One region of the Nonomuraea sp. NPDC004580 genome, then DNA from elsewhere that is predicted to be linked to it. Evidence: riboswitches for the same ligand, from Rfam matches in the RefSeq annotation. Region 1 holds a riboswitch; the other holds the start of a gene.
What was found. Region 1 has a riboswitch for glycine ahead of gcvT (glycine cleavage system aminomethyltransferase GcvT). Riboswitches for the same ligand answer to the same signal wherever they lie in the genome.

Region 1 (11,589 bases):
CAGCCGCTCGACCGTCTCCTCGAAGGCGTTGCCGGCCCTGACCGGCCGCAACACCGTCATCAAACGCGCCGACTCGTCCAACGTGTCCTCAGGCCTTGACAAGTGATCCCACCATGCACATCAATGGTCTGAGACTAGCCCAATCAGCGGGAAAGCGCGTCAGGCCAGATCGGAGCGACGTAGCGTGAGCGATCGTGCGAGCAGCGGCTTCCTGTCCGTGACCGAGCTGCGCGACGAGATCGCCGCCGGCCGGATCGACACCGTGCTCCTCGCGCTCGCCGACATGCAGGGCAGGTTGCAGGGCAAGCGGCTGTCCGCGCGCTACTTCCTCGACGAGGTGCTGCAGCACGGCTCCGAGGGCTGCACCTACCTGCTGGCCGTCGACGTGGACATGAACACCGTCCCGGGTTACGCCATGTCGTCCTGGGAGCGGGGTTACGGCGACTTCGTCATGAAGCCCGACCTCTCCACGCTGCGCCGGGTGCCCTGGCACGAGGGCACCGCGCTGGTCATGGCCGACCTCGCGTGGGAGGGCGGCGCCGAGGTGACCGCCTCGCCGCGTCAGATCCTGCGCCGCCAGCTCGCCCGGCTGCACGAGCGGGGCCTGGCCGCGTACGTCGGCACGGAGCTGGAGTTCGTCATCTACGACGACACCTACGAGGACGCCTGGCGCCGCGCGTACCGCGACCTGACCCCCGCGAACCTCTACAACGTCGACTACTCGCTGCTCGGCACCGGCCGCGTCGAGAAGCTGCTGCGCCGGATCAGGCGCGAGATGGAGGGCGCGGGCCTCTACGTCGAGTCGGCCAAGGGCGAGTGCAACCTGGGCCAGCACGAGATCGCCTTCCGGTACGCCGAGGCGCTGGCGACCTGCGACAACCACGTCATCTACAAGACGGGCGCCAAGGAGATCGCCGCCCAGGAGGGCCGGTCGATCACGTTCATGGCCAAGCCGAACCAGCGCGAGGGCAACTCCTGCCACATCCACATCTCGCTGCGCAGCGTGGACGGCGACCCGGTGATGGCGGGCGAGGGGCCGTACGGGCTGTCCCAGCTCGGTGCGGGCTTCGTGGCCGGGCAGCTGGCCGCGATGCGGGAGCTGACCCTGCTGTACGCGCCCAACATCAACTCCTACAAACGTTTCGTGCCCGGCAGCTTCGCCCCCACGGCGCTCAAGTGGGGCGTGGACAACCGCACCTGCTCGCTGCGCCTGGTCGGCCACGGCCTGTCGCTGCGGGTGGAGAACCGCGTGCCGGGCGGCGATGTGAACCCGTACCTGGCGGTGGCGGGGCTGATCGCGGCGGGGCTGCACGGCATCGACGCGGAGCTGCCGCTGGAGGATGCGTACGCGGGCAACGCCTACGCCTCGGGGGCGGAGCGGGTGCCGGCGACGTTGCGCGAGGCGCTGGCCGTGTTCGAGGGGTCGAAGCTGGCCAAGGAGGCGTTCGGCGAGGACGTGGTCGAGCACTACGCCAACAACGCGCGGGTGGAGCTGGCCGCATTCGACGCGGCGGTGACGGACTGGGAGATGTTCCGTGGTTTCGAGCGGATGTGACGGGCTCGCATGAAGATCGTGAATCCGGCCACGGAAGAGGTGCTGGCCGACGTCGAGCTCGCCGACGCGGCCGAGGTCGACCGGGCCGTGGAGCGTGCCAGGAAGGCGTACGCGGGCTGGCGCGCGGTCGCGCCGGGTGACCGGGCGAGGCTGCTGCGCAGGTTCGCGGACCTGGTGGACGCGCACGGCGCGGAGCTGGCCGAGCTTGAGCTGGCCAACGCCGGGCACCCGATCGGCAACGCCCGCTGGGAGGCCGGCGCCGTACGCGACGTGCTGCACTTCTACGCGGGCGCGCCCGAGCGCGAGCACGGCAGGCAGATCCCGGTCGCGGGCGGCGTGGACGTCACCTTCCACGAGCCGCTGGGCGTGGTCGGGGTCATCGTGCCGTGGAACTTCCCGATGCTGATCATGTCGTGGGGCGTGGCCCCCGCGCTGGCGGCCGGCAACACGGTGATCGTGAAGCCGGCCGAGTGGACCCCGCTGACGGCGCTGAGGCTGGCCGAGCTGGCCTTGGCGGCGGGCCTCCCCGAGGGGGTGCTCCAGGTGCTGCCTGGGGCAGGGGAGGTCGCGGGCGCCCGCCTGGTCGAGCATCCCGGCGTGGCGAAGATCGTGTTCACCGGCTCGACCGAGGTGGGCAAGGAGATCGCGGCGAAGGCGGCGCGCCAGGTCAAGCGGGTGACGCTGGAGCTGGGCGGCAAGTCGGCCAACATCGTCTTCGCCGACGCCGACCTGGAGAAGGCGGCGGCGACGGCGCCGTACGCGGTGTTCGACAACTCGGGCCAGGACTGCTGCGCCCGCTCCCGCCTGCTCGTCCAGTCGAGCGTGTACGACGAGTTCATGTCGTTGCTCGCCCCCGCCGTGCTGGGCGTCAAGGTCGGCGATCCGCGCGACGAGGCCACCGAGATGGGCCCCCTCATCAGCGCCGAGCACCTGGCCCGCGTCGCGAGCTTCGTCGACGGCGACCCCTACGTGCAGGGCTCGTGCCCCGAGGGCAGGGGCTACTGGTTCCCGCCGACCGTGCTGACCCCCGAGGTCACCGACCGGGCGTTCACCGAGGAGATCTTCGGGCCCGTCCTGTCGGTGGCCAGGTTCGAGGACGAGGCCGACGCCGTCCGCATCGCCAACGACACCCCGTACGGGCTGAGCGGCTCCATCTGGACCCGCGACGTGGGGCGGGCGCTGCGGGTGGCCAGGGCCGTCGAGTCGGGGGCGCTGTCGGTCAACTCCCACTCCTCCGTCCGCTACTGGACCCCGTTCGGCGGCTTCAAGCAGTCCGGACTCGGCAGGGAGCTCGGCGCGGACGCCCTGGCGGCGTTCACCGAGGTCAAGAACGTCTTCATCGCAACGGAGTGACACGGGATGCAGCGGTTGCAGGATCGGGTGGCGGTCATCACGGGCGCGGCGGGCGGCATCGGGCTGGCCACGGCCCGCCGGTTCGCCGAGGAGGGCGCCAAGGTCGTCTGCGCGGACGTCGACGAGGAGGCGGGCAAGCAGGCCGCGAGCGAGGTCGGCGGCCTGTTCGTGCGGGCCGACGTCACGAGTGAGGACGACGTCGTCCGCATGTTCGCCACCGCGTACGAGACGTACGGCAGCGTGGACATCGCCTTCAACAACGCCGGCATCTCGCCGCCCGACGACGACTCGATCCTGGAGACCGGCATCGACGCCTGGCGCCGCGTCCAGGAGGTGAACCTGACCAGCGTCTACCTGTGCTGCAAGCACGTCATCCCGTACATGCGGCGGCAGGGCAAGGGCTCGATCATCAACACGGCGTCGTTCGTGGCGGTGATGGGATCGGCGACCTCGCAGATCTCCTACACCGCCTCCAAGGGCGGCGTGCTCGCGATGTCGCGTGAGCTGGGTGTGCAGTTCGCCAGGGAGGGCATCAGAGTGAACGCGCTGTGTCCAGGCCCGGTGAACACGCCCTTGCTCCAGGAGTTGTTCGCCAAGGACCCGGAGCGGGCGCAGCGGCGGCTGGTGCACGTGCCGGTCGGCCGCTTCGCGGAGGCGTCGGAGATCGCGGCGGCGGCGGCGTTCCTCGCCAGCGACGACGCCTCGTTCGTCACGGCCAGCGAGTTCCTGGTGGACGGCGGCATCTCCGGCGCGTACGTCACGCCGCTCTAGAGGGGGGCACGCCATGCGGCGTCCGGTCATCGGCATCACCTGCTACGTCGAGCAGGCCACGTTCACGGTGTGGCGGGACACGCCTGCCGCGCTGCTGCCGTACGCGTACGTGGAGAAGGTGGCGGCGGCCGGCGGGCAGCCGGTCGTGCTGCCGCCGGCCGGTGAGCCCGCCGCGCTCGTGGGCCGGCTGGACGGGCTCGTGCTGGCGGGCGGCGGCGACATCGACCCGGCCAGGTACGCCGCGGCCCCGCACGAGCGCACCGGCTACGTGCGGGAGTTCCGCGACGAGGCGGAGTTCGCGCTGCTGCGCGCGGCGCTCGACGCCGGGCTGCCCTACCTGGGCGTCTGCCGGGGGCTCCAGGTGCTGAACGTGGCGCTCGGCGGCAGCCTGCACCAGCACCTGCCGGACGTCGTGGGCCACACCGGCCACTGCCCAGGCCCTGGGCGCTTCGGCGACCTGCCGGTGACGCCCGTCCCCGGCTCGCGCCTGGCGAAGGCGCTGGGCACGGAGCCGCTGCCGGTGCCGCACTACCACCACCAGGGCGTGGACCGGCTCGCGCCTGACCTGTCGGTCACCGCGACGGCGGCGGACGGCACGATCGAGGCGGTGGAGCTGGAGGGCGCCGGGTTCGCGATGGCGGTGCAGTGGCACCCTGAGGTGGCGGAGGATCGGGCGCTCTTCGAGACGCTGGTCGCGGCCTGTTGAACTGCGAACGCGACAACAGCCCCATATCCCCACTAGGCTGGCGGACATCACCGACGAAACCGTGCGGGAGAGTGCCCTGACAGCCGGTCAGGGCCCCTGAAGGAGCAAGCCCTCCCCGCGAACCTCTCAAGGCAAAGGACCGCACGGCTACGGTGTCTCTGGAAAGCAGGCCCCGCGGCCTCGCCGAAGGTGAAAGTCCGGCAAAAGTCGGGCGAAGCTCTCAGGCACCGATGACAGAGGGGGAGGATGCTGGCATCCACTCCTGTCCTGAGGTGCGTCCAATGTCCCGACCGACACCGCTCCGAGACGTTCACGAGAGCCTCGGCGCCACCCTGACCGACTTCGCCGGCTGGCTCATGCCCCTCCGGTACGGCAGCGAGTCCGCCGAGCACCGAGCCGTCCGCGAGGCGGCCGGTCTGTTCGACCTGTCGCACATGGGCGAGATCTTCCTGACCGGCCCGCAGGCCGCCGAGGCGCTCGACTACGCGCTGGTCGGCCACCTGTCGGCGCTGGCCGCCGGCCGGGCCCGCTACACCATGATCGTGAACGAGCGCGGCGGCGTGCTCGACGACCTCATCGTCTACCGGCTCGGTGACGAGGAGTTCATGGTCGTGGCGAACGCCTCCAACTACGAGAAGGTCGCCCGCGAGCTGCAGGAGCGCGCGAAGGCGTACGACGCGGTGGTCGAGGACCGCTCCGGCCGGTACGCGCTGATCGCCGTCCAGGGCCCGCGCTCGCAGGAGATCCTGGCCACGCTCACCGACGCCGACCTGGCCGGGCTCAAGTACTACGCCGGCCTGCCCGGCACGGTGGACGGCCGGCAGGCGCTCATCGCCCGTACCGGTTACACCGGCGAGGACGGCTTCGAGCTGTTCGTCGCGGGCGAGGACGCCGTCCCGCTCTGGCACGCGCTCACGGCGGCCGGCGAGCCGTACGGGCTCAAGCCCGCGGGCCTGTCCAGCCGCGACACGCTCCGCCTGGAGGCGGGCATGCCGCTGTACGGCAACGAGCTCAACGCGGAGCTGACCCCGTTCGACGCGGGGCTGGGCAGGGTGGTGAAATTCGACAAGCCCGGTGACTTCGTCGGCCGGTCTGCGCTCGAGGCGGTCAAGGACGACCAGCCACGGCGCCGGCTCGTCGGCCTGGTCGCGCGGGGCCGCCGGGTGCCGCGCCACGGTTACCCGGTCACCCGAGACGGCGCCGTCGTCGGCGAGGTCACCAGCGGTGCGCCTTCCCAGAGTCTGGGCAAGCCCATCGCGATGGCCTACGTGGACACCGGCGCCGATTCAGGTCTGGCTGTGGACATCCGGGGCAGCCATGAACCTGTGGACCTGGTCGAGCTGCCCTTTTACAGGAGGAACAAGTGAGCAACATCCCTGACGACCTGAGCTACACCAAGGAGCACGAGTGGGTGCGCGGTGTCGAGGACAGCGTCACCGTGACCGTCGGCATCACGGCCTTCGCCGCCGACTCCCTTGGTGACGTCGTCTACGTGCAGCTCCCCGAGGTCGGCAGCAACGTCGAGCCGGGTGACTCCGTCGGCGAGGTGGAGTCGACCAAGTCGGTGAACGAGATCTACACGCCGGTCGGCGGTGAGGTCGTCGAGGTCAACCAGGCGGTCGTGGACGACCCGAGCCTGGCCAACAGCGACCCGTACGGCGAGGGCTGGATGTTCAAGGTCCGCGTGGAGGGCGACCCCGAGGAGCTGCTCTCACCTGAGGAGTACACCGCCCTGACCGCGGGCGACTCCTGACCCACCCGCCGGGGCCCGCCGAGCTGCCCGCCGAGCCGGGCCCCGGCCCTTCATGAAGGGCGCACATCAATGGCGATCAGCGTCTTCGACCTCTTCAAGATCGGCATCGGCCCGTCGAGCTCCCACACGGGCGGCCCGATGGCCGCCGCCCACAAGTTCGCCCGCGGCCTGCACCAGGACGGCCTGCTCGACCAGGTGTCCCGCGTGGAGGTCATCCTGTACGGCTCGCTCGGTCTGACCGGCAAGGGCCACGGCAGCGACAAGGCCGTCCTGCTGGGACTGTCGGGCGACAAGCCCGAGCTGGTCGACGTCGACACCGTGGACGCCCGCATCGCCGCCATGCGCGAGTCGGGCACCGTCTCGCTCTTCGGCACCCGCGAGATCCCGTTCGTCGTCGGCGAGCACCTCGTCTTCGAGCGCAAGATCTCGCTGCCCGAGCACCCCAACGGCATGCGCTTCACCGCCTGGGACGCCTCGGGCGAGCGGCTGCGGGAGAAGGTCTACTTCTCCGTCGGCGGCGGCTTCGTGGTGGACGAGCAGGCCACCGGCGCCGACCGCATCAAGCCCGACGACACCGTCCTGCCCTACCCGTTCACCACCGCCGAGGAGCTGCTCAAGCACTGCTCCGCCACCGGCCTGTCGATCTCCGCGCTGATGCTGGAGAACGAGAAGGCGTTCGGCCGCACCGAGGAGGAGATCAGGGGCGGCCTGATGAACCTGTGGCGGGTCATGTCCGAGTGCGTCACGCGCGGCATCGCCAAGGAGGGCGTGCTGCCCGGCGGCCTCAAGGTCAAGCGCCGCGCCAACCAGCTGCACCGCCGCCTGCAGTCCGAGCCGCCGGAGAAGGACCCGTTGCAGGCGATGGACTGGGTGACGCTGTTCGCGCTGGCCGTCAACGAGGAGAACGCGGCGGGCGGCCGGATCGTCACCGCCCCGACCAACGGCGCCGCCGGCATCATCCCGGCCGTCCTGACCTACTACACCCGGTTCGTTCCGCACGCCGACGACGACGGCGTCATCAGGTTCCTGCTGACGGCGGGCGCGATCGGGGTGCTGTTCAAGGAGAACGCCTCGATCTCCGGCGCCGAGGTGGGCTGCCAGGGTGAGGTGGGCTCGGCCTGCTCGATGGCCTCGGCGGGGCTCACCGAGGCGCTGGGCGGCACGCCCGAGCAGGTGGAGAACGCCGCCGAGATCGGCATCGAGCACAACCTGGGGCTGACCTGCGACCCGATCGGCGGCCTGGTGCAGATCCCGTGCATCGAGCGCAACGCGGTGGCCTCCAACAAGGCGATCACCGCGGCCAGGATCGCGCTGCGCGGCGACGGCAAGCACTTCGTCTCGCTCGACCGGGCCATCAAGACCATGCGCGACACCGGCCGCGACATGCTCGACAAGTACAAGGAGACCTCGCGCGGCGGCCTCGCGGTCAACGTGATCGAGTGCTGACCTGACGCCGTACGTGCAGGCGGACCACGGCGGGGCACTCGTCGTCGCGGACCTCGCGCCGGATCCGCCCCACGATGTCCTGGTCCAGCTTGCTCACGATCGCGCCGACGTCGGCGGCGGCCGGGCAGGTCAGGCCGATGCGCAGGCCGTCGGCGGCCACGCGGACGCCTGCCCTGCCCAGCCCGTCCACGCCCTTGAGCCCGACGAAGAGCATCGCGGTGCCGGTGCCGTTGTGGGTGCCGCGGCGGCCCCAGCCGAGGCTGAGCAGCAGCCAGCGCAGCGCGAGCAGGGTCAGGAACAGCAGGGCGAAGGCGACGAACCAGAGCGGCCACGGCTCCTCGGCCAGCGTCCTCCTGGCGGCGGCGGGCAGCACCTTGGCGCCCGGCGGCAGCTCGAAGAAGCGGTTCTGGCCGCGCAGCCACGCGTACCCGCCGAGAGCCAGCAGGATCGCCCCGACGACCGCGAGGCCCACCCGGTTGCCCGCGTACTGGCGCATCAGGCGGCCCTCCTGCGCAGACGGACGACGACCTCGCAGGTGCTCAGCGTGCCGACCCCGGCCAGGCGGTCGCCCACGACGGTGCCGACCTGCCTGAGCATCTGCCCCGAGCTCTCCCCGCTGGTCATGACCGTGACCTCGATCGTGCGGCGGCGCAGCCTGACGCTCGCCCGGTCCACGCCGGCCACCTGCTGGGCGGCGGCGCGCAGGGTGCGGCGCAGGCCCGCGCGGGTGATGCCGATGACGATGAGCGGGTCGTTGGTCTCCACCGGCACCAGCCGGGTACGTCCCGGCATGATCGCGAGCAGCAGCATGAGCGCGCCCGCTCCGGCCAGGCCCATCGCGACGGTCTCCAGCTCCGGCCAGGTGCTCCGGCCCGCCAGCTCGATCAGCTCGTTGACCGGCACCCAGCCGAGCGGCCTGCCGAGCAGCGCGGCGACCACCTCGGCCGCGGTCGCCCCCAGCCCGGTGGCCAGCGTGAGCGCCACGAGGGCGCCGGGGACGGTACGCGCCGGCCGCAGCGCCCTGGTCGCCCGGCGCAGCCCGGTGTTCCGCGGGGCGACGACGGCACCGGGCAGGAGCTGCTGAAGCGTGGTCATCACACCGACAGACGTACATGCAGGGCGCCGGGGCGGTACCGCGCCCTCGCCGCCGGTTTGCCCGATCATTACGGGGACCGCAACTAACACGAACAAGCCTCATGTTAATTTGCCCGATATGCGGATACGCTGCCGGTATGGATGACCGGCAGCGGTACGACCGGGCCACCGCCGCCCTCGAACCGCCGTTCGCGCTGCTCGACCTCGCCGCCCTGCGGGCCAACGCCGCCGGCCTCGTACGCCGCGCCGCCGGCAAGCCCATCAGAGTGGCCACCAAGTCCGTACGCAGCCGGGCACTCCTCGACCGCGTCCTCGCCATGGGCGGCTTCCGCGGCCTCATGGCCTTCACCCTGCCCGAGGCGCTCTGGCTCGCCGGGCACGGCCACACCGACATCCTCGTCGCCTACCCCACCGCCGACCGGCACGCCCTGGCCGCACTCGCGGGAGACGCGCAGGCCGCCGAACGGATCACCGTCACCGTCGACTCGGCCGCCCACCTCGACTTCATCGAGGCCGCCGTGGCGGGCGTCCGGCCGCGCGCCGAGATCAGGCTCTGCCTCGACATCGACGCCGGCTACGTCGCCTTCGGCGGCAGGTTCAGGGCGGGCGCACTGCGCTCCCCCATCCGCGAGCCCGGCCAGGCCGCCGACCTGGCCGCGAGCATCGCCAAGCGGCCCGGCCTCCGCCTCGCCGGGCTGCTGGCGTACGAGGCGCAGATCGCCGGGGTCGGCGACGACCCCCCGGGCAACGCCGCCTACACCCGGCTCATCAGGCTCATGCAGGCCCGCTCCGCCAGGGACCTCGTCCTGCGCAGGGGCAGGATCGTCAACGCCGTACGCCAGGTCGCCGACCTCGAGTTCGTCAACGGCGGCGGCACCGGCAGCGTCGAGCGGACCGTCCGCGAGAAGGCCGTCACCGAGGTGGCCGCCGGGTCCGGCCTGTTCCATCCGCGGCTCTTCGACTTCTACCGCGGGTTCACCGGGGTGCCCGCCGCGCTCTTCGCGCTCCCCGTCGTACGCCGCCCGGCCAGGGACGTCGTCGCCGTGCTCGGCGGCGGTTACATCGCCTCAGGGCCACCGGAGCCCAGCAGGGCGCCGCAGCCGTACCTGCCGGCCGGGCTGCGCTACGCGCCCGACGAAGGCGCGGGCGAGGTGCAGACCCCGCTGCTCGGCCAGGCGGCCGAGGACCTGCGGATCGGCGACCGGGTCTATTTCCGGCACGCCAAGGCGGGCGAGCTGTGCGAGCGCTTCGACACGCTGCACCTGGTCGAGGGCGACACGCTGGTGGAGTCGGTGCCGACCTACCGGGGCGAGGGGCGTACGTTTCTCTGAGGCGTCGGCGGCTGAGCGGTCAGCGGCGCTTGCGGCGGCGGCGCATGAGCACGATGGCCGCCCCCACGACCAGCACCGCGCCGATCCCGATCAGCACCGGCCCCAGGTCGGGCCGCTCGTCGTCCCACATCTGGTCGGGGTTGTCGCCGAACTCCGCGGGCCTGGCCGTCACCCCCAGCGCGTCGCCCACCGACGCGACGAAGTGCCCCGCCCTGGTCTTGACGTCTTCCACCGTGCGCTCGGCGACCCGCTTCGGGCTCACCCGGTCGGCGATGGCGTCGACCGTCCGCGCCAACTCCGCGCGCGTCCGCGCGATCTGCCGCTCCAGCTCATCGGGATCGGTGTCAGCCATGGCTCTCCTTTCGACCGTACGCGTGCCCTCAGCGGCGAGGCGTCCGTTCTGGTCGTGATCAGTCTGTCAGGTCGGCGCCCCGGACGGCACGGCGGCCGCACAGTGAGTCGGGCCGGTAGGTTGGTGGCAGTTCATCAGGAGGGCCCAGTGACAGAAACCAAGCTCGCGCCCGGCGACGCCGCACCCGAGTTCGCGCTTCCCACCGCCGACGGCGGCACCGTCTCACTCGACGACTACCGCGGCAAGCGCGTGATCCTCTATTTCTACCCCGCCGCGATGACCCCCGGCTGCACCAAGCAGGCGTGCGATTTCCGCGACAACCTCGGGCAGCTGACCGACGAGGGTTTCGTCGTCCTCGGCGTGTCGAAGGACAAGCCGGCGAAGCTCGCCAAGTTCGCCGAGCGCGACGCGCTGACCTTCCCCCTGCTGTCCGACCCCGAGCTGACCGTCCATCAGGCCTACGGCGCCCACGGCACGAAGAAGCTGTACGGCAAGGAGGTCGTGGGCGTGATCCGCTCGACGTTCGTCATCGACGGCGACGGGAAGATCGAGCAGGCGCTCTACAACGTGAAGGCGACGGGTCACGTGGCCTCGCTGAAGAAGAAGCTCGGCCTCGCCTAGACCTCCCCGGCGGGCGGCGTTATTCGTGTGATAACGCCGCCGACCGGGCGGGCGCCGGATCGCGTACGCAGGCGGTAAGATTGGCGGCACGTGGCACTTCCCGTGCCCGAATTGTCATTTCCCGACCGAAATCTCGGGGCATGGCAATGGCAAAGGGGTCGTAGCCCAATGGCAGAGGCGCAGTCTTTAGGTGGCTGTTAGTGTGGGTTCGAATCCCACCGGCCCTACGAGCGATTGTGTTTCCACGCCCCTGACCGGCCGTTTCTCAGTCGTCGTAGGGGGGCGCGACGAGCGCCGCAGGGGCGTCCCCGGGGCGCGGCGGTCGCGGCACGCGGGGCGGCGAGGGCGCACTGCAGCGCACCTCATTCTCGCGCTCCCAGCAGCTCACGTCGGGCACGGCGTGGACGCGGAAACGGTCCGGGCGCGGCATGTCATACCAGACGTCGAACCTGCCGTGATCATGGTCGGCGTCGTTGACGGCGGCCACGCTCACACCGCCGATCAGAACTCCCGCGAGCAGTCCGACGAGTCCCGCGCCGATGAGCATCTTGCGCCCGCGACCGCCACCGCTCCGCGGCGTCTCCCAGTCGACGCGCTGCGTGGGAG
Region 2 (11,589 bases), on a different contig from region 1:
GTTCGGCCAGGCGGCGGGCGGTGTCGAGAGGTGAGGTCTCCAGCTCTGAGGACGTCAACGGAGCTCCTTGTGGGGACGGTCGCCCTGAGCCTAACGACTTCGAGCGATCATGTCTGCTCACTTGACGCCCTGCGCATGGCGGGCGGGTGGGAGCCCCGCCCGCCAGGAGTCGCTCAGTCCTCGTACGCCTCGAGCGGCGGGCAGGAGCACACCAGGTTGCGGTCGCCGTAGGCCTGGTCGATGCGGCGTACCGGCACCCAGTACTTGCCCTCGCGCAGCGACGGCACCGGGTAGGCGGCCTCGCTGCGGCTGTAGGGGTGCGGCCACTCGTCGGCGCTGACCGACTCGGCCGTGTGCGGCGCGTTGCGCAGCGGGTTGTCGGTCTTGTCGTAGTCGCCGGAGGCCACCTTGGCGATCTCGCCGCGGATGGCGATCATGGCGTCGACGAACCGGTCGAGCTCGGCGAGGTCCTCGCTCTCGGTGGGCTCGATCATCAGCGTGCCGGCCACGGGGAACGACATGGTCGGCGCGTGGAAGCCGTAGTCGATGAGGCGCTTGGCCACGTCGTCCACGGTGACGCCGGTCTCCTTGGTGATCTGCCGCAGGTCGATGATGCACTCGTGCGCGACCAGGCCGCCGCGGCCGGTGTAGAGCACCGGGTAGTGCGGGGCCAGCCGGCGGGCGAGGTAGTTCGCCGACAGGATGGCCTGCTGCGTGGCGGCGGTGAGCCCTTCGGCGCCCATCATCCTGACGTACGCGTACGAGATGGGCAGGATGCCCGCCGACCCGTACGGCGCCGCGGAGACGGGCCCGACCGGCGTGCCGCCGCGCAGCGGGTGGCCGGGCAGGTAGGGGGCCAGGTGGGCGCGGACCGCGACGGGCCCGACGCCGGGGCCGCCGCCGCCGTGCGGGATGCAGAAGGTCTTGTGCAGGTTGAGGTGGGACACGTCGGCCCCGAACTCGCCCGGCTTGGCCAGGCCGACGAGGGCGTTGAGGTTGGCGCCGTCGACGTAGACCTGGCCGCCGACCTCGTGCACCTTGGCGCAGACCTCGGTGATGGACTCCTCGTAGACGCCGTGCGTGGACGGGTACGTCACCATGATCGCGGCCAGCGCGCCGCGGTGCTTGCCGATCTTGGCGTCGAGGTCGGCCAGGTCCACGTTGCCGTCGTCGTCGCAGGCCACGACGACGACCCGCATGCCGGCCATGACGGCGCTGGCGGCGTTGGTGCCGTGGGCGGAGGACGGGATGAGGCACACGTCGCGCTCGCCCTCGCCGTTGGCGCGGTGGTAGGCGCGGATGGCCAGCAGCCCGGCGAACTCGCCCTGGGAGCCGGCGTTCGGCTGGATGGAGACGGCGTCGTAGCCGGTCACCTCGGCCAGCCAGCTCTCCAGGGTGCCGATCAGCTCGCGGTAGCCCTCGGACTGCGCCTCGGGGGCGTAGGGGTGCACGGCCGCGAACTCCGGCCAGGTGATGGGCTCCATCTCGGTGGTCGCGTTCAGCTTCATCGTGCAGGAGCCGAGCGGGATCATGGACCGGTCGAGCGCGATGTCCTTGTCCTGGAGCCTGCGCAGGTAGCGCAGCATCGCGGTCTCGGAGCGGTGCTGGTGGAAGACGGGGTGGGTGAGGTAGTCGCTCTCGCGCAGCAGGGACGCGGGCAGCGCGTCGGGGGCCTGCTCGGGCTCCGTGCCGCCGGTGACGCCGCCGGTGACGCCGCCGGTGATGCCGCCGGTGATGCCGAACGCGGCGCGTACGGCGGCCAGCTCGGTCGCGCCGGTCTTCTCGTCGCAGGCGACGGAGACGTGGTCGGCGTCCACCTGCCAGAGGTTGACGCCCCGCTCGGCGGCGGCGGCGACGACCTCGGCGGCCCTGCCGGGCACGCGGGCGAGCACGGTGTCGAAGAACTCGCCGTGGACGACCTCGACGCCGGCGCCCTTGAGGCTCTCGGCCAGGGCGGTGGCGTGGCGGTGCACGCGGCGGGCGATGCCGCGCAGGCCCTCGGGGCCGTGGTAGACGGCGTACATGCCGGCGATGACGGCCAGCAGCACCTGGGCGGTGCAGATGTTGCTGGTGGCCTTCTCGCGGCGGATGTGCTGCTCGCGGGTCTGCAGGGCCAGCCGGTACGCGGGGTCGCCGTCGGTGTCCACGGACACGCCGACCAGGCGGCCGGGGAGCTGGCGCTGCAGCCCCTCGCGTACGGACATGTACGCCGCGTGCGGCCCGCCGAACCCGAACGGCACGCCGAAGCGCTGCGAGGACCCGACGGCGATGTCGGCGCCCAGCTCGCCCGGGGCCGTGATGAGCGTCAGGGCCAGCAGGTCGGCGGCGGCCACGACGAGCGCGCCGGCCTCGTGCGCGGCGGCGGCCACGGCGCGGAAGTCGCGCAGCCGCCCGGAGGCGCCCGGGTACTGCACGAGGACGCCGAAGCACTCGGGCAGCTCACCGTCCAGCGAGTGCTCGACGAGCGTGATGCCGAGCGGCTCCGCCCTGGTGGCGAGCACGGCCTTGGTCTGCGGCAGCGCGTCGGCGTCCACGACGAACACGTCGCTCTTGCTCTTGCCGGCCCGCCGGGCCAGCGTCATGGCCTCGGCCGCGGCGGTGCTCTCGTCCAGCAGGGACGCGCCGGCGACGGGCAGACCGGTCAGGTCGGAGACGACGGTCTGGAAGTTCAGCAGCGCCTCGAGCCGGCCCTGCGAGATCTCCGGCTGGTACGGCGTGTAGGCGGTGTACCAGCCCGGGTTCTCCAGCAGGTTGCGGCGGATGACGGCGGGGGTGACGGTGTCGTGGTAGCCCAGGCCGATCATGGAGGTGAGCACCTGGTTACGGCCGGCCAGGGCGCGCAGCTCGGCGATGGCCTCGGCCTCGCCGATGGCGGCGGGCAGCTTGAGCCGGTCCTTGACCCTGATCGACTCGGGCACGGCGACGGCCACGAGGTCGGCGACGGACTCGAAGCCCACGGCCTCGAGCATGCGCTGCTGCTCGGGCTCGGAGGGGCCGATATGCCTGGACGAGAACGGCGGAGCTGACAGATCGGTCATGGGGTGTGCCTCCCGAGGCTTACGGAGACCGGCGCCGGGGCGCGGGCGAGTGCCGGATCTCCCCCTCTGTCAGCGCGGCCCCACGTGGTGCGCCGCGACCTGAGAGCTTCACCCCTGCGCAGGGCTTGCACCGTCGGTGAGGCACGCCTGGCGGGCGCGCCTGCTTTCCAGAGTTGCCTCGCCCGAGCGGTACCGGTTGCCTGAGAGATTCCGGGGAGGGTTGCTCCTTCGGCGCCCCGGACCGTGAGGACCGGGGACTCTCCCGCACGGGGTCGTCAGCCTTGCTGTCCTAGATTACTACGGTAAGCCGGGATTGCCGTGCACCGCACCCGCCGTTCCGGGCGCACCTCACCGCAGGTCCGGCGGTGAGGGCCGGACCCCGGGTGACGTTCCGTCGCCGCTTCGCGCCGGTGCGTGCCCTGTCCTGGGCAGCGTGGAACCCGGCGCGAACGTGAGAGACGGGATCAGGTCAGCCGATGCGGCGGGCGCGCCGCCTGCGGGCCAGTTCGTCAGCGGGGTGGTCGGCCGGGACGGTGTCCTCGACCGCCGCGCGTTCCCCCGGCAGCTCCGCGAGGGAGCCCTCGACCTCCCGCCAGACCCGGCCGAGCGCGATGCCGAACACGCCCTGCCCGCCCTGGAGAAGATCTATGACCTCGTCCGCCGAGGTGCACTCGTAGACGCTGACGCCGTCGCTCATGAGCGTGATCTGGGCGAGGTCGGCGACCCCGCGGTCACGCAGGTGCTGGACTGCCGTACGGATCTGCTGCAGCGACACCCCGGTGTCGAGGAGCCGCTTGACGACCTTGAGCACCAGGATGTCGCGGAAGCTGTAGAGCCGCTGCGAGCCCGAGCCGTGCGCGGCCCTGATCGTGGGCTCCACCAGGCCCGTGCGCGCCCAGTAGTCGAGCTGCCTGTAGGTGATGCCGGCCGCGGCGCAGGCCGTGGGCCCGCGGTATCCGATGTCGTCCGGCAGCGCCGTCGGCTGCTCGTCGAAGAGCAGACCCTGCTCCCCGGCACGCTGCCGCGCGCTCTCGCGCCGCACCGGATCTTCCTGGCCGGCCGTCTTTCCCTCGCCGCTGCTGACCGCCACGCGGACCTCCGGCTTTCTCTCATCCCGCGGCCTGATCTGGGGGTTCGTAAAAGGGCGGCCACGGGTTTCACTTGCACCGTAGGACCGTGACCATGCTCAGTCAACGATCCGGCTCGGCGCGTCGTGAAGCGTAAATGCACTGAAATACCTACCCCGCCCTGCCGAAGTCCTCGGGAGTGATCGTGTCAAGGAACTCCCTGAACTTCTCCACCTCGTCCTCCTGGTCGTCGGGGATGATCACCCCGGCCTCCTGGACGACCTCTTCGCTGGCGAAGATGCGCGCCCCCGTGCGCAGGGCGAGCGCGATCGAGTCGGACGGCCGCGCGCTCACCTCCACGCCGTTGGAGAAGACCAGATCGGCGAAGAAGATGCCGTCGCGCAGGGCGACGATGTTGACCGCGCGCAGGCCGACACCCAGGGCGCTCAGCACGTCTCGGAAGAGATCATGGGTGAGCGGCCGCGGCGGCGGCTCCTCCGCCTGGGCCAGGGCGATGGCCGTGGCCTCGGTCATGCCGATCCATATAGGCAGGAACCGCTCCCCGTGTGCCTCCTTGAGCAAGACGATCGGCTGATTTGTGGGCATTTCAACTCGAACGCCCACGACCTCCATCTGCAACACGGGCTGCTCCGTATTCCTGACCGGTCACCCGGCACAGCTCTTCGAACATCGCTTCTGCTGACTGGTTCAATTCAACGTAACACCCAGTGGGCCTGGAATGTGCCCTCGCCTCCCAGCTCGCTCCGGTATCAACGACCCAGGACCGACCGCACCCCCGTGCGCACAAGGGATGCGTGCAGGTCGAGCAGGAGAGTGGACAGTTCGCGGGCCACCTCGTCGGCCTCGCCGATGGCTCCGGGGCGGCGCCGTTTGAGTATCGGGGCGACGGTCTGCTCGACCAGCCCCGCCTCGCGCTCGGCCGCCGCCTTGACCGCCCGCAGATGACGGGCGTGCAGGCCGAACCTGGCCAGGGCGCCCACGGTGCGGGCCACCTTGAGCGCCTCTTCGTCGTAGCGCCTGGCCACGGGGACCAGCAGGCCGTAGTCCTCCAGCTCGGTGAGCGTCTCGTCGTCGATGCCCGCCGCCTCGAGCAGCTCGGCCCTGCTGAGCTTGACCTCCTGCGCCTGCTGCACCGCGCGCGGGCGGCCGAAGCTCTCGGCCATCTTGTCCTTGATCACACGCAGCGGCAGGTAGTGGTCGCGCTGCTCGGTCAGGATGAAGCGCAGCTGCTCGACGTGCAGGTGCGTGAACTTACGGTAGCCGGAGGGGCTGCGCTCGGGCTCGATCAGCCCTTCGCCCTCCAAGAACCTGATCTTGGAGATCGTCACGTCGGGGAACTCGCCCTGCAGGAGCGCGAGCACTTCCCCGATGCTCATGTGCGAGCGTGCCGCCTGAGAAGTCATACGCCGGAGTTGCCCCGCATCAGGAAGAGAAGGCGGAACTTGCCGATCTGCACCTCGTCTCCCGAGTGCAAAGGAACCTCCTCGATGCGTTCCCGATTGACATAGGTGCCGTTGAGGCTGCCCACGTCGCGCACCGAGAACTGGCCGCCGCGATGGCGGTAGAACTCGACGTGGCGGCGCGAGACCGTGATGTCGTCGAGGAAGATGTCGCTCTCGGGATGGCGCCCCGTCGTGGTGAGGTCTTTGTCCAGCCGGAAGCGGCTCCCCTGATTGGGGCCCCTGGTCACCGTGAGCAACGCCGCGCCGGGCGGGAGCTGCTCGACGATCGCCCGCTCCGCCAGGAGCATGTCACCGGTCTCAGCCTCGTACGCCTCGATTCCCGCTATGGAGATCGTCGAGGTGGTGTCCCCGGCGACCTCGGGTCTGGTCAGCGGCGACCCACAACGGGAACAGAAACGGGCATCCTCGGGGTTGGCGTGCCCGCACTGCGTGCAGTAGACGCTCGGCATCGATCGGCTCGGCCTCCTACCGCGAAGACGCGGCGACGGTGCTCTGGGCGCGCCTCGCTTCGCTTTTTCACGTTTGCGAATGCCGCAACTTACGCTGATCAGCGGCAAAGGTCAAGGCGGGGCGCTGCACTGTGGTTCGGACGCAGATAAAGTTACCGCCGCCCCCGCCCCGTGGTCCATGCCGCCGCGCGTTTCTACATTACGATCTTGCGGCACTCTCTGGGCACGTCATCGGCGAACACTTTCCGATCACTCTGCGTGAGGGCGTCACCCGGCCGCCCGCTCGACGACGCGGGCCCAGCGTTCGAGCAGGGCCTGGGCGCCGTCCATGTCGCCCGCCTCGGCCCACAGGTCGGTGACCGGCTCGGCGGCGGCGGGCAGCACCAGCACCCAGCTCCCGTCGTCGCGCGCCACGCGCACCCCGTCGGTGGTGTCGACGCGGTGGCCGTCGGGCTCGGCCTCGGCCGCCTCGATGACCGAGCGCATGACCGCGCCCTTGGCCGCCCACGGCGTCGGCACCGTCCGCCTGAGCAGCCTGACCTCCGGGATGCGCGCGTCGATCTGGCTGAGCGACAGCCGGGTGCGGGCCACCAGCCCGAGCAGCCGCATGAACGCGGCCAGCCCGTCGATGGCCGGGCTGAACTCGGGCACCACGAACCCGCCGCGCCCGTCGGCGGCGAAGATCATGTCGGGCCCCGCGGCGGCGGAGGTGAGCGCGTCGAGTGCGGTGGGGGTCCACCGCACCTGGACACCGTGGAAGCGGCAGACCTGCTCGGCGACCCTGGTGGTGGTGACCGGCAGCGCCACCTGGCCGCCCCGCCGCTCGGCGGCCACCAGGTCGAGCACGACGAGCAGGGCGCGTTCCTCACTGATGAGCTGGCCCTGCTCGTCCACCAGGGCGATGCGCTCCCCCACCGGGTCGAACCGCACCCCGAACGCCGCCCTTGATGAGCTGACCAGCTCCGACAGGCGCTGCAGGTCGCGGCGGCGCTCGGCCAGCGTCTCGGTGGGCGAGACGTCGTCGAGCCTGGCGTTGACCGTGAGCACCTCGACGCCGACCCTGGCCAGCAGCGTGGGCAGCACCAGCGATGAGGTGCCGCCCGCGCAGTCGACGACGACCTTCATGTCCCTGACGCCGCTCACGCCGACGTGGCGCAGCAGCTCGTGGGTGTAGTCCTCGACCGCCCGCGCCGGGTAGGTCAGCTCGGCGATCTCGCCGGGGAAGGCGCGGCGGAACTCCTGGCGGGAGAAGACCCGCTCCAGCTTGCGCTGGGCGGCCGGCGGCAGGTCGGCGCCGCGGTCGTCCATGATGACGATGTCCACGCTCTGCGGGTCGCCGGGGGTGGTGCGCAGCGCGATGCCGCCGGCCGCCGACACCCTGGCCGTGTGGAAGCGGGTGACGGGCAGCGGCGCGGCCTCCAGGTCGAGGACGTTGATGGCGCCCGCGGTGAGCGCGCCGATGACGGCCCGCTTGAGCGCCCTGGCCGCCAGCGAGCAGTCGCGGGAGGTGACGACGTACTCGCCCTTCTTCAGGGTGGTGGCGTACGCGCTGGCCAGGCGGACGCACAGCTCGGCGGTGATCTCGACGTTCACCAGACCGCTCACGCCGCGCGGGCCGAACAGGTTGCGCTGGCCGCGCGACTCCCAGATGACGCTGGTGTTGACCACCGCGCCGGCCTCGATGGTCTTGAACGGGTAGACGCGGACGCCGCTGGAGACGTACGCCTCGGCCTCGATGACGCACTCGTCGCCGATGATCGCGTTCTCCTCGATGCGGGCGCCGGCCATCACGTCGGTGCTCTTGCCGATGACGCAGCCGCGCAGGTGGGCGCCCGGCCCCAGGTAGACGTTGTCGTGGACGATCGCGCGGTGCAGGAAGGCGCCCTCGCGCACGACGGCGTTGTTGCCGAGCACGGTGTACTCGCGCAGCTGGGCCCCCGCCTCCACCTTGGCGTAGTCGCCGATGAGCAGCGGGCCCTTGAGCACGGCGTCGGGGTCGACGGAGGCGGAGTCGGCGACCCACACGCCGGGTGAGAGCTCGAAGCCGCCGATGTCGAGGGCGACCCGGCCGGACAGCGCGTCGGCCTGGGCCTTGAGGTAGCTGTCGTGGGTGCCGACGTCCTCCCAGTAGCCGTCGGCGACGTAGCCGTAGATGGCGGCGCCGGAATGGAGGAGGGCGGGGAAGACGTCCGAGGACCAGTCGACGGGCTCGCCGGTGGCGACGGCGTCGAGGATCTCGGGTTCCATGACGTAGATGCCGGTGTTGACGGTGTCGGAGAAGACCTGGCCCCAGGTGGGCTTCTCCAGGAAGCGCTGGACCCGGCCCTCCTCGTCCACGATGATGATCCCGAATTCGAGCGGGTTGGGGACCCTTTTCAGGCCGATCGTGACAAGCGCGCCTTTTTCGCGATGAAAACGGATCATGTCCGATAAGTCGATGTCCGTCAGGGCATCTCCGGAGATGACCAGGAAACGGTCGTCGCGCAGGCGGTCGGCGGCGTTCTTGACGCTGCCCGCCGTGCCGAGCGGGACGTCCTCGGTGGCGTACTGCAGGCTCATGCCCAGCTCGTCGCCGTCGCCGAAGTAGTTGCGGACGAGAGCGGCGAGGAACTGCAGGGTCACCACGGTCTCGGTCACGCCGTGCCGTCTGAGCAGGCGCAGGACGTGTTCCATGATCGGGCGGTTGACGACAGGGAGCAGGGGCTTGGGCTGGTTGGCGGTCATCGGACGCAGCCGAGTGCCCTCCCCGCCCGCCATGACGACCGCCTTCACCCGATCATCCCCTTCTGGCCGCCGTTACCAGTTGACGCACCTGTACGACATACAGCGCCCCCGCCCACCAGTACAGGCCCGTTCCCCACAGAGCGAACGCCCACCCGACAATGCGTGCTATTTCGGCATACCACCCGGAGTGCGAGGCAAGGAAGAGCAGGGGGAAGGCGTACATGAGGTTGAACATGGCTGCCTTGCCCAGGAAATGCACTTGAAGTGCCTTATAGCCATATTTGCGAAGAATGGGGGCGAAACAGGCGACGAAGACGTCGCGCCCGAGGACGACCACGACCAGCCACCACGGGATCACATCGCGCAGCAGCAGGGCGATGATGGTGGCGAACACGTACAGCTTGTCCGCGGCAGGGTCGATGATCCGGCCCAGCCTGCTCGTCTGGTTGAACGCCCGTGCGATCTTTCCGTCGAGCCAGTCCGTGAAACCGGCGACCGCGAGGATCCCGATGGCCCACCCGTCGGCCTTGGGCCCGAGAACCAGCCAGAAGAACACGGGCACGCCCAGGAGGCGCAGGAAGCTCAGCAGGTTAGGAACCGTCCAGATCCGGTCCTCGGCGGAAGTTTCGCTCACGCAGGAGACCCTACTGCGTGGAACTCCCCCGCAGCGGCCCGCGCTTCCCCCGTCTCATCGGCCTCAGGGGAACCTGGCGGCCCCGTCAGGTGCGGAGAAAGGCGTGGGTGCGGGCCAGCTCGGTGAAGCCCAGCCGGCGGTAGAAGCGGTGCGGCCAGTCGTCGGCGTCGGCCAGCAGGAAGATCAGGCCGCTCTCTCCCCCGCCGGCCTCTCCGCCGCCGGCCTCTCCGCTGCAGGGGGAGACACCGCCGGCCTCTCCCCCTGCGGTCTCTCTCCCGGCGGTCTCTCTCCCGGCGGTTACGCCCGCGAACCGATCGGCCGCACCGGCCGCGCCCCTGCTCCTGCTCCTGCTTCCGGCGAGCTGGGCCGCGGCTTCGGTGAGGAGGGCGGTCATGAGGGCGCGGGCGTGACCGGCGCCCCGGTGGAGGTGGCCGGTGAAGACGTTCTCGATCTGGGCGACGCCGTCGTGGACGTACAGGTCGGCGCGGGCGGCGATCTCGCCGGACGGGGCGCGTACGCCGTGGAAGCGCACCACGTCGGCGCCGGCCGGGCGGGCCTCGACGCGGCGGGCGAGGCCCTCGATCACCTCTTCCGGGGCCTCGGGGAGCGTGTGGCGCCAGTCGCGGCGCAGCACGGGGAGCAGCTCGTCCGGCTCCAGGCGCTCGGCCGGGGGCGGCGCCTCGGGGAGGTCGCCGGCGAAGGTCATGACGAGCGTGGTCTCCCGCTCGTAGCCGGCGGCGGTGAACACGGGCGCGTAGGCGGTGCCGAGGCGGTCGTCGTCCACGCAGATCAGGCGGTGGCCCCGGGTGGCCAGGAGGTCGTCGGCCGCCTTCAGCAGGAGAGCCGGGTCCGCGTCCTCGGTGACGATCAGCTTGTTGTCGTCGTAGGAGCCGGGGAAACGGTCGTCGAGCACGGCGAAACCGCCCGGTGCGGGCAGCACGCGGGGCGCGCGGCGGCGGGCGAACCCGTGCAGGAAGCCGAGCACCCGCGCCAGGTCGCCGGTGACGGCGGGCGGCTGCTCGGGCGCGCCCGGGTCGCGTTCGGCAGGGGTGTTGAGAGCCTGCTCAGGCATCGAGGCTGCGGGCCGCCTTGAGGAAGGACCTGATGAGGTCCGAGTCCTTCGTGCCGGGGGCGGTCTCGACGCCGCTGGAGACGTCGACGCCCCACGGACGGGCGGCGGCGACCGCCTCGGCGACGTTTCCAGGGGCCAGGCCGCCCGCCAGCATCCACTGACCGGAGGGGCGGCCGCGGACCGCCGCCCAGTCCCACGGCTGCCCGGAGCCGGCGTGGGGCGCGTCGACGATGAGCAGGTCTTCGTCGTAGGCGCCGCAGCGCAGGTCGGCCTGCGCGTCCACGGCTCTGACCAGGCGCACCCCGAGGTCCTTGAGCGCGGTGAAGTCGCCGTGCGGGTGCTTGCCGTGCAGCTGGACGGCGCGTACGCCGGAGGTCAGCGCGGCCTCGCGCACGGCCTGCGGGTCCTCGCCGCGGAAGACGCCGACGGTGAGGACGTGGGGCGGGACCGGCGCGGCCAGCTCGGCGGCCCGCTCGGGCGTGATGCGGCGCGGGCTCCTGGTCATGACGAACCCGATGGCGTCGGCGCCGGCCTCGACGGCGGCGGCGACGTGTTCCGGCTCGCTCAGCCCGCAGATCTTCACGTACACGCCTTCGACCTTAGCGGCGGCGGGCGGCGACCGGTGACCAGACCCAGATGAGCAGCGCGGTGATGAGGCCGAACAGGATCACGCCGTTGGGCAGGTGGGCGCCCAGCCACAGCCAGGTGACGTGCTGGGCCAGGCCGACGACGAACAGCGCCACGCTCGCCAACGCGGGCCAGCCCGCGCCGCGTCCCGGCCGCCAGAACAGCACCGCCAGGACGATCTGGACGAGCGCCACGAGGTGGACGACCATGCCGGCCATGACGTGACTCTCACCCATCGACGCCGTCTCGACGGCCTGCCCGGCGAACGACGCCGCGACGACGAGCGCGACGCCCTGCGCGGTGACGGCCAGCCGCAGCCCGTAGAGCAGGCCGCCGGAGATCCGGTCCGCGCCGCCGCCCCGCCGCTCCTGTGAACTGAGGGTCTCCTGCATGGGGGGGTCCTTCCGCTACTGCGATCAATGTGCGACCACATGCTCCCGGACCGCCCCCGGACCGGTCGTCCGCCCACCGGATGACGCGGGGGTCCGCCCACA

Region 2: another riboswitch for glycine. It lies ahead of gcvP (aminomethyl-transferring glycine dehydrogenase); the one in region 1 lies ahead of gcvT (glycine cleavage system aminomethyltransferase GcvT).

The regions. Positions count from the first base shown of each region.
Region 1 is NZ_JBEXLH010000025.1:49,265-60,853, reverse strand. It holds gene ABZW11_RS24905 (FCD domain-containing protein) at 1-60, opposite strand, end outside; gene ABZW11_RS24900 (glutamine synthetase family protein) at 185-1,555, shown strand; gene ABZW11_RS24895 (aldehyde dehydrogenase family protein) at 1,565-2,908, shown strand; gene ABZW11_RS24890 (3-oxoacyl-ACP reductase) at 2,915-3,679, shown strand; gene ABZW11_RS24885 (gamma-glutamyl-gamma-aminobutyrate hydrolase family protein) at 3,693-4,385, shown strand; glycine riboswitch at 4,440-4,537, shown strand; gene gcvT (glycine cleavage system aminomethyltransferase GcvT) at 4,667-5,752, shown strand; gene gcvH (glycine cleavage system protein GcvH) at 5,749-6,138, shown strand; gene ABZW11_RS24870 (L-serine ammonia-lyase) at 6,208-7,584, shown strand; gene ABZW11_RS24865 (hypothetical protein) at 7,565-8,080, opposite strand; gene ABZW11_RS24860 (DUF6286 domain-containing protein) at 8,080-8,679, opposite strand; gene ABZW11_RS24855 (alanine racemase) at 8,817-10,010, shown strand; gene ABZW11_RS24850 (DUF3618 domain-containing protein) at 10,030-10,362, opposite strand; gene bcp (thioredoxin-dependent thiol peroxidase) at 10,510-10,983, shown strand; tRNA gene ABZW11_RS24840 (tRNA-Leu) at 11,138-11,210, shown strand; gene ABZW11_RS24835 (hypothetical protein) at 11,249-11,589, opposite strand, start outside.
Region 2 is NZ_JBEXLH010000029.1:61,388-72,976, forward strand. It holds gene ABZW11_RS27135 (tetratricopeptide repeat protein) at 1-58, opposite strand, end outside; gene gcvP (aminomethyl-transferring glycine dehydrogenase) at 174-3,038, opposite strand; glycine riboswitch at 3,216-3,313, opposite strand; gene ABZW11_RS27145 (MerR family transcriptional regulator) at 3,508-4,128, opposite strand; gene ABZW11_RS27150 (bifunctional nuclease family protein) at 4,277-4,747, opposite strand; gene ABZW11_RS27155 (MerR family transcriptional regulator) at 4,876-5,502, opposite strand; gene ABZW11_RS27160 (FHA domain-containing protein) at 5,526-6,038, opposite strand; gene ABZW11_RS27165 (mannose-1-phosphate guanyltransferase) at 6,306-8,810, opposite strand; gene ABZW11_RS27170 (CDP-alcohol phosphatidyltransferase family protein) at 8,815-9,396, opposite strand; gene ABZW11_RS27175 (hypothetical protein) at 9,482-10,468, opposite strand; gene ABZW11_RS27180 (phosphoribosylanthranilate isomerase) at 10,461-11,057, opposite strand; gene ABZW11_RS27185 (hypothetical protein) at 11,068-11,487, opposite strand.